Linked DNA regions of Bosea sp. 685. The protein of the gene in region 1 interacts with the protein of each later gene in a pairwise test. Links are inferred from orthologs where the notes say so. Each region holds a gene or a part of one and is shown in the gene's direction. Other genes may lie near its edges. The genes, in order: RMR04_RS13705 and RMR04_RS01265.

What was found.
Region 2: the proteins of RMR04_RS13705 (region 1) and RMR04_RS01265 interact in binary tests that used the Escherichia coli proteins (3 or more experiments, as listed by UniProt). The link is inferred for Bosea sp. 685 from one-to-one orthologs.

The regions. Positions count from the first base shown.
Region 1 is NZ_CP134779.1:2,582,633-2,590,340, reverse strand. What follows is about bases 322-3,249. They hold RMR04_RS13705 (ABC-F family ATP-binding cassette domain-containing protein), read left to right. Parts: upstream 322-809; coding sequence 810-2,690; downstream 2,691-3,249. Other genes in these bases: RMR04_RS13700 (nuclear transport factor 2 family protein), read right to left, coding at 2,940-3,249; RMR04_RS13710 (hypothetical protein), read right to left, coding at 508-645; RMR04_RS13715 (methyl-accepting chemotaxis protein), read right to left, coding at 322-390. In the rest of the region: more of RMR04_RS13715, read right to left, coding at 1-321; more of RMR04_RS13700, read right to left, coding at 3,250-3,428; RMR04_RS13695 (hypothetical protein), read right to left, coding at 3,470-3,880; RMR04_RS13690 (DNA polymerase III subunit chi), read right to left, coding at 3,877-4,329; RMR04_RS13685 (leucyl aminopeptidase), read right to left, coding at 4,378-5,871; LPS export ABC transporter permease LptF, read left to right, coding at 6,032-7,222; LPS export ABC transporter permease LptG, read left to right, coding at 7,222-7,708. UniProt on the Escherichia coli protein: Genetic data indicate it may be involved in ribosome assembly or function.
Region 2 is NZ_CP134779.1:45,996-54,241, forward strand. What follows is about bases 1,310-4,775. They hold RMR04_RS01265 (2-oxoglutarate dehydrogenase E1 component), read left to right. Parts: upstream 1,310-1,617; coding sequence 1,618-4,575; downstream 4,576-4,775. Other genes in these bases: sucD (succinate--CoA ligase subunit alpha), read left to right, coding at 1,310-1,454; odhB (2-oxoglutarate dehydrogenase complex dihydrolipoyllysine-residue succinyltransferase), read left to right, coding at 4,630-4,775. Outside these bases: sucC (ADP-forming succinate--CoA ligase subunit beta), read left to right, coding at 1-560; more of sucD, read left to right, coding at 570-1,309; more of odhB, read left to right, coding at 4,776-5,868; RMR04_RS01275 (MAPEG family protein), read left to right, coding at 5,898-6,281; lpdA (dihydrolipoyl dehydrogenase), read left to right, coding at 6,384-7,781; RMR04_RS01285 (nucleotidyltransferase family protein), read left to right, coding at 7,830-8,126; RMR04_RS01290 (HepT-like ribonuclease domain-containing protein), read left to right, coding at 8,126-8,246. UniProt on the Escherichia coli protein: E1 component of the 2-oxoglutarate dehydrogenase (OGDH) complex which catalyzes the decarboxylation of 2-oxoglutarate, the first step in the conversion of 2-oxoglutarate to succinyl-CoA and CO(2).

The DNA.
Region 1 (7,708 bases):
GCCGAACTGCTTCAGGATCGCGGAGTAGGTCTCGTGGATCGCAACATGGCGCCAGGAATAACCATGCTTGTGATCCTGGCCGGTCCGCGCCGCGCGCTCGGATGAAGATAGCGAACCATCCCCTTGATAATAGGACAGAATGGCGCTCCGGTCATAAGCGCCCAACTCCATCCATTTGCCGATCTCGTCCAGCATCGTGACCGTATAGGCACTGCGCGCCTGCACCGAGAGCTCGGAGCGGATCTGCAGCCAGCGCCGCTCGATCGCCTTGGCATGGCTTTCGGCGAGAATATCAAGGCGCTCGCGCACCGCTTCGCGGGTCCATTGCTGAACGGCAAAATAGGCCGACCCTCCCACCGCGAGCGCAGCGAGGCATGCCAGGCCGAGCATGGCAGCAGGAAGCCTGAATCTCAGACTGAACAAGCGTCCTGGCCCCCGCAGCGACACCAATAATGGTCCCGGCTGAATAAACCCGTCCGCGTTAACTTTCGCTGAAGGGGCTCGCGATCAGGACAATGGCAGCCAGGATAGCGGCAGCAATGCCGCAGCCGCGGCGGCACTGCCGACGATCACCGACGTCAGGGCTATCAGGATAGATGCGACCGAGACATGGCGCCGGCCGGCAAAACTGAAATTGAGCTGCATGGGATGCTCTGGGCGAATCGAATGATGTTCGACTTACTTTGCGTGAGGGCGCCGCCGGGCCGCGGAAAGGCGAGACCGTGGCGAAACCGTGACGGCGTCCGGCGAACAGCCTCTAGGCGCGTTTGACGATTGCTTTAGGGGCGAATTCCCGCCTAAACCGCCGCATGCTCACGATCAACGACATTACCTACAGGCTCGGTGAACGGCTTCTGCTCGATCACGCCAGCGCCTCGCTTCCCGATGGTTCGCGCGTCGGCCTGGTCGGCCGCAACGGCACCGGCAAGACCACGCTCTTCCGCATCATCACCGGCGATCTTTCGCCGGAAGGCGGCAGCATCAGCCTGCCCAAGGGGCGGCGCATCGGCGGCGTCGCGCAGGAGGCGCCCGGCGGTCCGGAAACGCTGATCGAGGTCGTCCTCGCCGCCGACACGGAGCGCGCGGCCCTGATCAAGGAGTCCGAGACCGCCAAAGACCCGCATCGCATTGCCGAGATCGAAACCCGGCTTGCCGATATCAACGCCCATTCCGCGCCGGCCCGCGCCGCGACCGTGCTGCACGGCCTCGGCTTCGACGAGGCGGCGCAGCAGCGCCCCTGCTCGGATTTCTCCGGCGGCTGGCGCATGCGCGTCGCACTCGCCGCCGTGCTGTTCTCGGAGCCCGACCTGCTGCTCCTCGACGAGCCGACAAACTATCTCGATCTCGAAGGCACGCTCTGGCTTTACGATTATCTCGAGCGCTACCCGCACACCGTGCTCGTCGTCAGCCATGACCGCGAATTGCTCGACACCTGCGTCGACCACATCCTGCATCTCGACCAGGGCAAGCTGACGATCTATCGCGGCGGCTACACCTCATTTGCCAGGCAGCGCGCCGAAAAGCAGATGCAGCTTTCGAAGGCCAAGGAGAAGCAGGACGCCGAACGCAAGCATCTCCAGGCCTTCGTCGACCGCTTCAAGGCCAAGGCCTCGAAGGCGCGCCAGGCGCAGTCGCGCGTCAAGCGGCTGGAGAAGATGGAATCGATCGCAACGATCGTCGATCGCGACGTTCAGCCCTTCAGCCTGCCGGGCCCCGAGCGGCCGCTCTCGCCCCCGATGATCGTGCTGGACAACGCCAGCGCCGGTTATGGCGACCGCACCGTGCTGTCGAAGCTCAACCTGACGCTCCTGCCCGACGACCGCATCGCGCTGCTCGGCTCGAACGGCAACGGCAAGTCGACCTTCTGCAAGCTGATCGGCGGCAGGCTGCCACCGCTCTCGGGCACGATGCGGAAATCATCGAAGCTGGAGACGGCCTATTTCGCCCAGCACCAGCTCGACGAATTGCGGCTGGAGGACACGCCGGTCGCGCACTTACGTGATCTGATGCCGGACGCACCCGAAGCCAAGGTGCGCTCCAAGGCTGCGCAAATCGGCTTCCCCGCGAGCAAGGCCGAGACGCCGGTGAAGAACCTGTCCGGCGGCGAGAAGGCCCGGCTGATGCTGGGGCTCGCGGCCTTCGGCGGCCCGCATCTCTTGATCCTCGACGAGCCGACCAACCATCTCGACATCGACAGCCGCACCGCGCTGGTCAACGCGATCAACGACTATCCCGGCGCGGTCATCCTGGTCAGCCATGATCGCTTCCTGATCGAATCCTGCGCCGACCGGCTCTGGCTGGTGGGCGACGGCACGGTCAAGAACTTCGATGGCGACATGGAGGATTACCGCAGCTTCGTCCTCGGCACGGCAAAGGCAGCCAAGCGCGAGAAATCGACGGCTGAAGCAAGCTCGCCAGGCAACGCCAAGGCTGAAGAGCGCAAGGGCGCAGCGGTCAAGCGCGTCGCCCAAGGCCCACTGCGGCAGAAGCTCAACCTCGCCGAGGCGAAGATCGCCAAGCTGACCGGACTGATCGAGAAAGTCGACGGCGTGTTGGGCAACGGCTCGGCGTTCGCCCGCGATCCCGACAAGGCGCGCATCCTGTCGCGGCAGCGAGCGGAGCTCGCCGAAGCGCTGGCCGCTGCCGAAGAAGAATGGTTGGGACTGAGCGAGGAGTTGGAGAACGCCTGACCTCGAAGGGCTTGGTCACGGCTCCTTCGACAAGGGCCGCCGGATCGGCTCGGCCTCGTTTTCGGGCAGGCGGGTCAGGATGATGCGCGTCGTATAATTGCCGTGGCGCCAGCCCGCTTGCTGGCACTCAAGTCACCGACCATCGCCGTCGTAGCGCGATACGGATCGTTCAGACGCAAGGCCCGGCAAGCGATTCGGCTCGCCGGAGATGCACCCGATCAGAGAATAATCGCTTCTGCTGCCGTATCGTCAATTCCTGACGGGCTTCAGCGCCGGATCCCAATGCTCGACGATCTTGCCGTCCTTGACCCGGAACAGATCGAACCAGTAGCTGTCATAGGTCTTCAACTCATCGCCGGGCTCTGCCCGGCTGCGACGCATCACGAGCTGGACGAGATCGCCCTGCGTCACGACGGCTACGAACTCGGTCGCGATGATCGCAGTAGTGGATTTGGGGTTCGGCCAGATCTTCGAGAAGTACGCGTTGAACCCAGCCAACCCACTCGCCACATTGGGATTGTGCTGGATGTAGTCGTCGGCGAGATAGTCCTTCGCCCTGGTCCAGTCCTGCGCGTCGAAGACCTTGGACCAGAAGTCGAGGACGAGCGCCTTATTGGCGGCTTCGGCTTGCGACAATTGCGAGACCGTCTGCGCCAAAGCGGTCCGCGGCATGGTCGAAAGCAGGGCAAGGCCCGTCATGGCGACGGCTGCAAGACGAAGGATCGATGACCGCCGCATATCCTGGTTCCTGCTCCCGATGCGGGAATACGCCGAAGAGGTCAGCCCTGCCCGGGCTTCACGATCCGGCTCAGCCGGTTGTCGGTGAACATATAGATCTCGCGGCCGCCGGGCTCGGAATAGAGCACCTGTACCTCGCGCTGGCCCTTGCCGCTGTCGCCGATCAGCACATCGGTCGGGCGTGCGCCCTTAAGCTTGACCAGCTCGCATTCGGTGATGCCTTCCGCGATCTGCGGCGGCAAGGGGCGCGTCGAGGGATCGAGCGAGACATCGGCGCTGCATTCGCCGTCTGCGGTCAATTGCGCTTCCTGAGTCGAGACGCGTGCCGTGGCGCTGCTCGTTGTCGCGGTGGTGCGCCCGCCATTGGACTCCGAGGTGAAGGCGAACCCGCCCATATCGACGGAACATCCGCCCAGAGCGGCGGCGCAAACGAGCAGGACAGGCAATTTCACGCTTTTTTCTCCCAGCGGCCGGCCTCGTCCTGCTGCCAGTAGCTGGCGCTGGCGCCTGAGGCCCGAACCGACTTCCAATCCTCGCGCGCCGCTGCCAGCGCGTCGGGATCGTCACCATCGAAAATCAACACGACGCGCTCGTAGTCCTGCAATGCGTCGGGAATGCGGACACCCTCCGCACAGATACGAACCTGCGCCGCGTTGGGGTTATGCGCCTTCGTCGTCAGCACGATCGGATTCGCCGCCGCATCGGCCTCGGCTGCCGTGACGTGAGGCAGGAAGCTCTCGTCGGAATAGGTCCAGAGATGATCGTCGAGCGCGCTGAGACGCTCCGGGCTGGATAACTCGACCACGACCTTCTGCCCGCGCGAAACCGCCCGATCGAGAATCGTCGGCAGGACCTGTTCGAGCGGGCGCGATTGCAGATGGAAGAACAGGATTTCCGGCATGAAAGCCCTTCTTTCCAAAATATTGCGGACATGATCTCCGGAATCGAATCAGCCTTCGTAATGCTCAGCCACCAGACGGTCGAGCAGGCGCACGCCCCAGCCCGAGCCCCAAGAGCGATTGGTCTCGGTATTGGGCGAACTCATGCCCGTGCCGGCAATGTCGAGATGCACCCAGGGGGTGTCGTTGACATGGCGCTGCAGGAACTGAGCGGCGGTGATCGAGCCGCCATAGCGCCCGGCCGAGTTCTTCATGTCGGCGAATTTCGAATCGATCATCTTGTCATAGGCCGGGCCCAGCGGCATGCGCCAGACCGCCTCGCCGGTCGCCTTTCCGGCGGTGCTCAGCCGCTCCGACAGCTCGTCATTATTGGAGAACAGGCCGGCGTGTTCCTGCGCCAGGGCAACCAGGATCGCGCCGGTCAGCGTCGCGAGATTGATCATGAATTTCGGCTTGAACTGGTCTTGCGTGTACCAGAGCACATCGGCCAGCACGAGGCGGCCTTCCGCATCGGTGTTGATGATCTCGATGGTCTGGCCCGAGAGCGAGGTGACGATGTCGCCGGGGCGCTGGGCATTGCCGTCAGGCATGTTCTCGACGAGGCCGATCACGCCGATGGCGTTGACCTTGGCTTTGCGGGCGGCGAGCGCATGCATCAGCCCGGTGACGCAGGCCGCGCCCGCCATGTCGCCCTTCATGTCCTCCATGCTGGCGCCGGGCTTGAGTGAGATGCCGCCAGTGTCGAAGGTTACGCCCTTGCCGATGAAGGCGACAGGCTGGACGCCGGACTTCGCGCCATTCCAGCGCATCACCACGACGCGACTTTCGCGGCGCGAGCCCTGGCCGACGGCGAGAAGGGCGCGCATGCCGATCTTCTTCAACTGCTTCTCGTCGAGGACCTCGACCTCGACGCCGAGTTTCTCGAGCTTGGCGGCGCGATCGGCGAACTCTTCGGGGTAGAGAACATTGGGCGGCTCGTTGACGAGGTCGCGCGCCAGTTCGACGCCGCCTGCGATCGCCTCGCGCGCCTTCAAGGCTTTCTTGAGCGCAGCAGGGTCAGACGCCCGTAGCGTCACCGTAAGCGGCTCGGCTTCGTCCTTGTCCTTTGTCTTGGTCTTGTAGCGATCGAAGGCATAAGCGCGCAGCCGCATCCCAAGCGCGATGTCCGCGGCCTGGTCGGCCGTCGGCTCACCCTCCGGCAGGACCAGAATCACATCAGCGCTGCGGCCATGACCCAGGCGCCCGGCGATGGCGCCGCCAAGCTTGGCGAAATCGAGCTTGCCGCGCTCTGCTTCCGGGCCGACACCGATGGCGATCAGGCGCTCGTAGCCGGCGCCGTCAGGGGCCAGCAATGTCAGCCCCGACAGCGCCTTGCCTTTGAAGCGCTCGGCCGCGGCAGCGCGCGCGAGCAGGCTGTGGGCGCCTTCGCCGAGCCATTCCTCGGCCGCCTTCGGCGGCGTCAGCGCATCCGATACCAGAATCACGAGATCCTGACCGGAGATTGCGTTCAGGGCTTTGACCTCGAGCTTCAGGCGCTGCGACATGACGGGCTCACGATTTAGGGATTGGGGCGTCGGGAAGGGCGAAACGAGACGAACACAAACGATTCCCGTTTGCGCCTTGATTGCGCCTATACCATAGGGTGAGTTCGTCGAACCGTCCAAGGGAGCGCTTGCCTCCCAGCCTCGCATCGGAATCAGAAGCTTGTTCCTTAAGCGCCTCGACCGCTACATCCTGAAGATCGCGACGGTCGCGGCCATCGTCCTACTTGTCGGGCTGACGAGCGTGATCTGGGTCACGCAGGCCCTGCGCGAGGTCGATCTGATCACCGGCAAGGGCCAGACGGTCCTGATCTTCTTCACCGTCACGCTGCTTTCGCTGCCGGCGCTGGTCGCAGGCATCGCGCCGGTCGCGCTGTTCATGGCGACGCTCTACACGCTGAACCGGTTGAACAGCGATTCCGAATTGATTGTGATGAACGCGGCCGGCGTCGCGCCCCATCGCCTGACGCGGCCCTTCATCGTCCTGACGATCGCGACATCCCTGATCGTCTGCTGGATGACGCTGTCGGTGATGCCGGCGGGATTTCGCATGCTGCGCGACCTGATCACGCTGATCCGCGCCGATTTCGTCGCGAACGTGGTCAAGGAGGGCCAGTTCGTCTCGCTCGATTCGGGCGTGACCTTCCATTACCGCGAGAAATCGGGCGACGCGCTTGTCGGCATCTTCATGCAGGACAGGCGCGATCCGAAGCAGCCTTCGATCTATATCGCTGAGCGCGGACGCACCGTCGACGTCGACGGCAACAGCTTCCTGATGCTGGAAAAGGGCACGATCCAGCGCGAGAATCGCCAGGACACGACCTCGATCATCTCGTTTCAGCGCTATGCGCTCAACCTGTCGGCCCTGTCGGGCGATCCGACGGGAGGCTCCGGCGAAGGCGATGGCGACAAGGTCACCTACAAACCGCGGGAGCGCTCGACCTGGGCGCTGCTGAACCAGGACCCCAATGAGAGCTATTACAAGCTCCAGGAGGGGCGTTTCCGCGCCGAACTGCACAACAGGCTGTCGGCGCCGCTCTATCCGATCGCCTTCATGCTGATCGCGTTCGCGGCGATCGGCGAGGCCCGCACCACGCGTCAGGGCCGCGCGGTCGCGCTCCAATCCGCCATCCTCATCGTCAGCGCGACGCGCATCGGCGCTTACGCCGCCTGGACAGCGAGCGTCAGATCAAGCTTCGCGGTCTGGTTGCTCTATATCCTGCCGCTGGCCGCCATCATCATTTCGGTCTCGTTGATCGTCTTCGGCCAAAGGCTGCGGCCTTTCCTGGGACGCCTCACGGCGCCCTTGTTCGCGCCGTTCAACCTGCTCGCAGCAAGGCTTCGGCGCGCCTAATGCTTCTGATCTCGACCTTTGGCCGCTATCTGACAAAGCGGTTCGCACGCGCCATCCTCGGCGTCTTCAGCACGTTCTTCTTCCTGATCGGAACGCTCGACTTCGTCGAGCTGATGCGGCGCGCGGGCGATTCGCCCATCGCCACGACACCGCTGATCATCCAGCTCGCGCTCTACCGCGCACCGGCGGTCGCCGAACAGATTTTTCCGTTCGCGGCACTGTTTGGCGGCATGTTTGCGCTGCTGACGCTGAGCCGGAAGCTCGAACTCGTCGTCGCGCGCTCCGTCGGCGTCTCGGCCTGGCAATTCCTGCAGCCCGCGGCTCTCGTGGCCGTGGTCATCGGGCTGGTCTCGATCCTGGTCTATAATCCCGTGGCGGCCGAGTTGAAGCGCAAGGCCACCGCGCTCGAACTGCGGCTGTTCGCCCGCACCGGCCAGACGGCCAGCGGCCAGGATATCTGGATGCGGCAACGCAGCGTCGACGGCC
Region 2 (8,246 bases), 2.5 Mb from region 1 along the record:
TGACGACGCAGGGCCAGATCAAGTGCTTGGACGCCAAGATCTCGTTCGATTCGAACTCGCTCTACCGTCACCCCGAGATCGTGGCGTTGCGCGACACGAGCGAGGAGGACGACAAGGAGATCGAGGCTTCCAAGTACGACCTCGCCTATATCGCCCTCGACGGCACGATCGGCTGCATGGTCAACGGTGCGGGCCTCGCCATGGCGACGCTCGACATCATCAAGCTCTATGGCGAGGAGCCGGCGAACTTCCTCGATGTCGGCGGCGGCGCGACCGAAGAGAAGGTCACCGCGGCCTTCAAGATCATCACCGCCGACCCGCAGGTAAAGGGCATCCTGGTCAACATCTTCGGCGGCATCATGAAGTGCGACGTCATTGCGCGCGGCGTCATCGCGGCGGTGAAGGCGGTCGGCCTTCAGGTTCCGCTGGTGGTGCGCCTCGAGGGCACCAATGTGCAGGAAGGCAAGGACATCATCTCGTCCTCCGGCCTGAACGTTATTCCCGCCGATGATCTCGACGATGCCGCCCAGAAGATCGTGGCTGCGATCAAGAAGGCTTGAGGAGAAACCATGTCCATCCTGATCGACAAGAACACCAAGGTCATCTGCCAGGGCTTCACCGGCAAGAACGGCACCTTCCACTCCGAGCAGGCGATCGCCTATGGCACGCAGATGGTCGGCGGTACCTCGCCGGGCAAAGGCGGCGCGCTGCATCTGGGCCTGCCGGTCTTCGACACCGTCGCCGAAGCCCGTGACAAGACCGGCGCCACGGCGTCCGTCGTCTATGTGCCGCCTCCGGGCGCTGCGGACGCGATCTGCGAGGCGATCGACGCCGAGATCCCGCTGATCATCTGCATCACCGAGGGCATCCCGGTGCTCGACATGGTGCGTGTCAAGCGCTCGCTGTCGGGCTCCAAGTCGCGCCTGATCGGGCCGAACTGCCCTGGCGTCGTCACGGCGGGCGAAAGCAAGATCGGCATCATGCCGGCCAACATCTTCAAGCCGGGTTCGGTCGGCATCGTCTCGCGCTCGGGCACGCTGACCTATGAGGCGGTGTTCCAGACCACCCGCGAGGGCCTGGGCCAGACCACGGCCGTCGGCATCGGCGGCGACCCGGTCAAGGGCACCGAGTTCATCGACATGCTGGAGATGTTCCTGGCCGACGAGAAGACGACCTCGATCGTGATGATCGGCGAGATCGGCGGCTCGGCGGAAGAGGACGCGGCGCAGTTCATCAAGGACGAAGCCAAGCGCGGCCGAGCTAAGCCGATGGTCGGCTTCATCGCCGGTCGCACGGCGCCTCCGGGACGTCGCATGGGCCATGCCGGCGCGATCATCTCAGGCGGCAAGGGCGGCGCGGAAGACAAGATCGCGGCCATGGAAGCGGCCGGCATCCGGGTCTCGCCCTCGCCGGCGCGCCTTGGAAAGACCTTGGTCGACGTGTTGAAGGGCTGATCCGGACGGCGCGTCATGGTCGGGCTTGTCCCGACCATCTCGTGACCAACGGAACTCCCCGAGAGATGGTCGGCTCGAGGCCGGCCATGACGGCGAAATGAAGAGATGCTCGGGTCAAGCCCGAGCATGACGAAGCGGTAGGCAGGAAAAGGCAGGACAGACCATGGCTCGCCAGGACATCAACGAGGCTCTCGCCCAGACGGGTTTCCTCTATGGCGGCAACGCGGCCTATATCGAGGATCTCTACGCCCGCTATCAGGCCGATCCGAAATCGGTCGACGAGCAGTGGCAGGGTTTCTTCGCCGGGCTGAAGGATGAAGGCTCGGCCATCATCCAGAACGCCAAGGGCGCGTCCTGGACCAAGCCGAACTGGCCGGTCCATGCCAATGGCGAGCTGGTCTCGGCGCTCGACGGCAACTGGGCCGTGGTCGAGAAGGTCGTCTCCGACAAGCTCGGCGCCAAGGCCAAGGCCGCCGGCGCCGCCTTGAGCGCGTCTGACGTGCAGCAGGCGACGCGCGATTCCGTGCGCGCCATCATGCTGATCCGTGCCTACCGCATGCGCGGCCATCTCCACGCCAAGCTCGATCCGCTTGGCATCGAGCAGGCCCGCGATCCCGAGGAGTTCTCGCCGGCCGCCTTTGGTTTCACCGAGGCTGATCTCGACCGCAAGATCTTCATCGATAACGTGCTCGGCATGGAGTTCGCCACGATCCGCGAGATGACCGCGATCCTGCAGCGGACCTATTGCAGCACGGTCGGCATCGAGTTCATGCATATCTCCGATCCGGAGCAGAAGGCATGGCTGCAGGAGCGGATCGAGGGCCCCGACAAGGAGATCGCCTTCACCCGCGAGGGCAAGAAGGCGATCCTGAACAAGCTCGTCGAGGCCGAGGGCTTCGAGAAGTTCATCGACCTGAAATACACCGGCACCAAGCGTTTCGGCCTCGATGGGGCTGAATCGCTGATCCCGGCGCTGGAGCAGATCATCAAGCGCGGCGGCGCGCTCGGCGTGCGTGACATCGTCTTCGGCATGTCCCATCGCGGCCGCCTCAACGTGCTGACCCAGGTCCTGGGCAAGCCGCATCGCGCGCTCTTCCACGAGTTCAAGGGCGGCTCCTTCGCGCCTGACGACGTCGAGGGTTCGGGCGACGTCAAGTACCATCTCGGCGCCTCCAGCGACCGCGAGTTCGACGGCAACAATGTCCACGTCTCGCTGACCGCCAATCCGTCGCATCTGGAGATCGTCGACCCCGTCGTGCTCGGCAAGGTCCGCGCCAAGCAGGACCAGTTCGGCGATGTCGTCGAGCGCTCGAAGGTGCTGCCGCTCCTGCTGCATGGCGATGCCGCCTTCGCCGGCCAGGGCGTGGTGGCGGAATGCCTGGGCCTGTCCGGTCTGAAGGGCCATCGCACCGGCGGCTCCGTGCATTTCATCGTCAACAACCAGATCGGTTTCACGACCTATCCGCGCTATTCGCGCTCCTCGCCCTATCCGTCCGATGTGGCGAAGATGGTCGAGGCTCCGGTCTTCCATGTGAATGGCGACGATCCCGAAGCCGTCGTCTTCGCCGCCAAGATCGCGATCGAGTTCCGGCAGAAATTCCACAAGCCGGTCGTGGTCGACATGTTCTGCTATCGCCGCTTCGGCCATAATGAGGGCGACGAGCCGGGCTTCACCCAGCCGCTGATGTACCGCAAGATCCGCGGCCACAAGACGACGCTTGAGCTCTACTCCGCCAAGCTCGAGGCCGAGGGCGTGATCCAACCCGGTGAGGTCGACGAGGCGCGCGCTGCCTGGAAGGCCAAGCTCGAGATCGAGTTCGATGCGGGCCAGGCCTTCAAGCCGAACAAGGCCGACTGGCTCGATGGCCGCTGGGCCGGCATGAAGGCGATCCGCGCCGACGAGGACGATCCGCGTCGCGGCGCGACCGGCGTTCCCGCCGCCGTGCTCAAGGAGATCACCGAGAAGGTCACGGCGACTCCGCCCGGCTTCAACGTCCACAAGACGATCCAGCGCTTCCTCGACAACCGCCGCAAGGCGGTCGAGACCGGGCAGGGTATCGATTGGGCGACGGCGGAGGCGCTGGCCTTCGGCTCGCTGCTGCTCGACGGCAATCCGGTCCGGCTCTCGGGCCAGGATTGCGAGCGCGGCACCTTCAGCCAACGCCATTCCGTGCTGATCGACCAGGAGACCGAGGGTCGTCACACCTCGCTGAACCACATCCGCGAGGGTCAGTCGCGCTACGAGGTCATCAACTCGATGCTCTCGGAAGAGGCGGTGCTCGGCTTCGAATACGGCTACACGCTGTCGGAGCCGAATGCGCTGACCTGCTGGGAAGCGCAGTTCGGCGACTTCGCCAATGGCGCGCAGGTGCTGTTCGACCAGTTCATCTCGTCGGGCGAGCGCAAATGGCTGCGCATGTCGGGCCTCGTCTGCCTGCTGCCGCATGGCTATGAGGGCCAGGGGCCTGAGCATTCCTCGGCCCGCCTGGAGCGCTTCCTGCAGATGTGCGCGGAAGACAACATGCAGGTGGCGAACTGCTCGACGCCGGCGAGCTATTTCCACATCCTGCGCCGCCAGCTGAAGCGCGATTTCCGCAAGCCGCTGATCCTGATGACGCCGAAGTCGCTGCTGCGCCACAAGCGCTGCGTCTCCGACCTCGCCGAGCTCGCCGAGGGCTCGACCTTCCATCGCGTGCTGCATGACGATGCCGAGCGCGGCCGCTCGACCACCAAGCTGGTCAAGGACGCCAAGATCCGCCGCGTCGTGCTGTGCTCGGGCAAGGTCTATTTCGACCTGCTGGAGGAGCGCGAGAAGCGCGGTATCGAGGACGTCTATCTGATGCGCGTCGAGCAGCTCTATCCGTTCCCGCTGAAGTCGCTGGCGCAGGAGCTGGCGCGCTTCAAGGGCGCCGACGTGGTCTGGTGCCAGGAGGAGCCGAAGAACATGGGCTCCTGGACCTTCGTCGAGCCCTATCTCGAATGGGTGCTGGGCCATGCCGGGGTGAAGTCGAAGCGGCCGCGTTATGTCGGGCGCCCGGCTTCGGCGGCAACCGCGACCGGCCTGATGTCCAAGCACCTCGCACAGCTCAACGCGTTCCTGGACGAAGCCTTCGCGGCCTGACACCAGTAGCGCCCATCACGACACGCCAGACAAAGACACCAACAGAGGCCTGACATGGCGACCGAAATCCGCGTACCCACCCTCGGCGAATCCGTTTCCGAGGCCACGATCGGCAAGTGGTTCAAGAAGCCTGGCGACGCAGTGAAGGCCGACGAGCCTTTGGTCGAGCTGGAGACCGACAAGGTCACGCTCGAGGTCAACGCGCCGGCGGCCGGCGTGCTCGGCGAGATCGTCGCCAAGGAAGGCGACACGGTCGGCGTCAGCGCGCTGCTCGGCATGATCACGGCTGGCGACGGCAAGGCCGCCGCTCCGGCTCCTGCCGCGGCTGCTCCTGCTGCCGAGGCGTCCAAGCCTGCCGCCGCTGCTGCGCCTGTCGCCGCGACGAAGGCCGCCGATTCAGGCCCTGCCGTCAGCCGTCTCGCGGCCGAGAGCGGTGTCGACCCGGCGAATGTCGCAGCGACCGGCAAGGATGGCCGCGTCACCAAGGGCGACATGCTGGCGGCGATCGCAGCGGGGTCCGCGGCGCCGGCTCCTGCGCCTGCCGCCCCGGCTGCGCCGATCCAGCTTCGCGCCCCGTCGGCTCCCGACGATGCTTCGCGCGAAGAGCGCGTCAAGATGACCAAGCTACGCCAGACCATCGCGCGCCGCCTCAAGGAAGCTCAGTCGACGGCGGCGATGCTGACCACCTTCAACGAGGTGGACATGTCGGCGGTGATGGCGCTGCGCAACCAGTACAAGGACGTGTTTGAGAAGAAGCATGGCGTGAAGCTCGGCTTCATGGGCTTCTTCGTGAAGGCCTGCGTGCAGGCGCTGAAGGAGATCCCCTCCGTCAATGCCGAGATCGACGGCACCGACATCGTCTACAAGAACTATTACCACATCGCGGTCGCGGTCGGCACCGATAAGGGCCTGGTCGTGCCGGTGGTGCGCGACGCCGACCAGCTCTCGATCGCGGGTGTCGAGAAGGCGATCGGCGTGCTCGGCAAGAAGGCGCGCGACGGCGCCCTCAAGATCGAGGACATGCAGGGCGGCACCTTCACCATCTCGAATGGCGGCGTCTACGGCTCGCTGATGTCGACGCCGATTCTGAACGCGCCGCAATCGGCGATCCTGGGCATGCACAAGATCCAGGAGCGCCCGATGGTCGTCGGCGGCCAGATCGTGGCGCGCCCGATGATGTATCTGGCGGTCTCCTACGACCACCGCATCATCGACGGCAAGGAGGCTGTGACCTTCCTCGTCCGCATCAAGGAAGCGCTGGAGGATCCGGCGCGTCTCGTGCTGGATCTCTGAGGACCTTTGCCATGCGGGATGGCGCAGCGATGGCGATCCTGATCGTCGCGAGCGTCATTCTGCTGCTGCTTTATCTCGCCGTGCAGGTGAGGTCCGTTACCCGCGAACGGGGCTCGGCCTGGAACACCGGGGCGCGCGACGAGGGCAGTCAGCCCATCGGGGTTTTCGCGGGGCGGGCCGACCGGGCCTTCCGCAATTATCTCGAAACATTCCCCGCCTTCGGGCTTCTGGCGCTGCTGCTGATCGTCTTGCAGCGCGCGGATGGAATTGGCGTCGCCGGCGCGTTGCTCTGGCTGGCGGCACGCGTGATCTACCTGCCTCTCTACCTCGCCGGCGTGCCCTATCTACGCACCGCGGTCTGGATCGCATCCATCGTCGGACTCCTGCTGATGGCGGTCCGTGCGGTCAGCTGAACTGGAAGGAGACGTTCATGTCCTCCGTCACGGATAGGCTCGCGCGCTGCGCGCCGCTGCTCCTTTCCCGATCCCTCGCCTGAATCCATCGAGAGAAATTAAATGTCCTACGATCTCGTCGTCATCGGAACCGGCCCCGGCGGCTATGTCGCAGCCATTCGCGCCGCCCAGCTCGGCCTCAAGGTCGCCGTGGTGGAGAAGCGCAAGACCCATGGCGGCACCTGTCTGAATGTCGGCTGCATCCCCTCCAAGGCGCTGCTGCATGCCTCCGAGATGTTCGAGGAGGCGAGCCACACCTTCCCGAGCCTCGGCGTCGTCGTCGGCACGCCCAAGCTCGATCTCAAGCAGATGCTGGTCCACAAGCAGGAGACGGTCGACGCCAACGTCAACGGCGTCGCCTTCCTTCTGAAGAAGAACAAGATCGAGCCCTTCCACGGCACGGCCTCGATCCCGGCGGCCGGCAAGGTCGTCGTCACCGCCGAGGACGGCAAGACGCAGGAACTCGAGACCAAGGCCATCGTCATCGCGACAGGCTCGGAATCCACCAACCTGCCGGGCGTGAGCGTCGATGAGAAGGCCGTCGTGACCTCGACCGGCGCGCTTGAGCTGACCGCGGTTCCCAAGGAATTGGTCGTGGTCGGTGCCGGCGTGATCGGGCTCGAGATTGGCTCGGTCTGGAGCCGTCTCGGCGCCAAGGTCACCGTGGTCGAGTATCTCGACCGCATCCTGCCCGGCATGGATGGCGAGATCGCCAAGCAGTTCCAGCGCATCCTGGAGAAGCAGGGCTTCACCTTCCAGCTCAGCGCCAAGGTCACCAAGGTCGAGACGGCCAAGAAGGGTGCGACCGTCACGGTCGAGCCCGCGGCGGGCGGCGAGGCCAAGACACTTTCGGCCGATATCGTGCTGGTCGCGATCGGCCGCCGCCCGAACACCGACGGGCTCGGCCTGGAAGCGGCCGGCGTCGCGACCGAGCGTGGCCGCGTCATCATCGACGATCATTTCAAGACCAATGTCGCCGGCATCTACGCCATCGGCGACGTGGTGCGCGGCCCGATGCTCGCCCATAAGGCCGAGGATGAGGGCATGGCGGTTGCCGAGATCATTGCCGGCAAGGCCGGCCATGTGAATTACGATGCCATTCCCGGCATCGTCTACACGGCTCCCGAGGTCGCCGCGATCGGCAAGACCGAGGAAGAGCTCAAGGCCGCGGGCGTCGCCTACAAGGTCGGCAAGTTCCCCTTCACGGCCAATGGCCGGGCGCGCGCCATGCGCCATACCGAGGGTTTCGTGAAGTTCCTGGCGGATGCCGCGACCGACCGCGTGCTCGGCTGCCACATCATCGGCCCCCATGCCGGCGACCTGATCGCCGAGGTCACGGTGCTGATGGAGTTCGGCGGCTCGGCCGAGGACCTCGCCCGCACCTGCCATGCGCATCCGACGCTGGCCGAGGCGGTCAAGGAAGCCGCCCTCGCCGTGGACAAGCGTCAGATCCATATGTGAGGGGCGGTGGTCATTCGCTTCCGGCCCTGTTTGGTGTAAAATATGGGCATGAACCGTGATCGAGCCACCGCCGAATTGGTCTGCCGTGCCAAAACCTTGCGCGATCGTGGCGCACAGGCTGCGTTCGTCTATGGCTCGACTGCTCGCAACGAGGCGAGAGACGACAGCGACATCGATATTTTCATCGACATCGAGCCCGGCCGGAAATTCTCTCTGCTCGATCTCGTGGGAATGCAGCGCTTTCTTACGGAGGAACTCGGCGTTGCCGTCGATCTGACGACGCGATCGAGCCTGCATCCCAAGCTCCGGGCGCAGATCGAACGGGAAGCGATCCGAGTCTTCTGATGGCGCGTCGAAGCGACGTCGTCATCGAGGAGATTCTCGACGCAATCATGCTCATTGAGCAGGAGCTTGTCGGCCATACCCAAGCATCCTTTGCGACAGCGCTCTTTCTGCAGCGGGGAA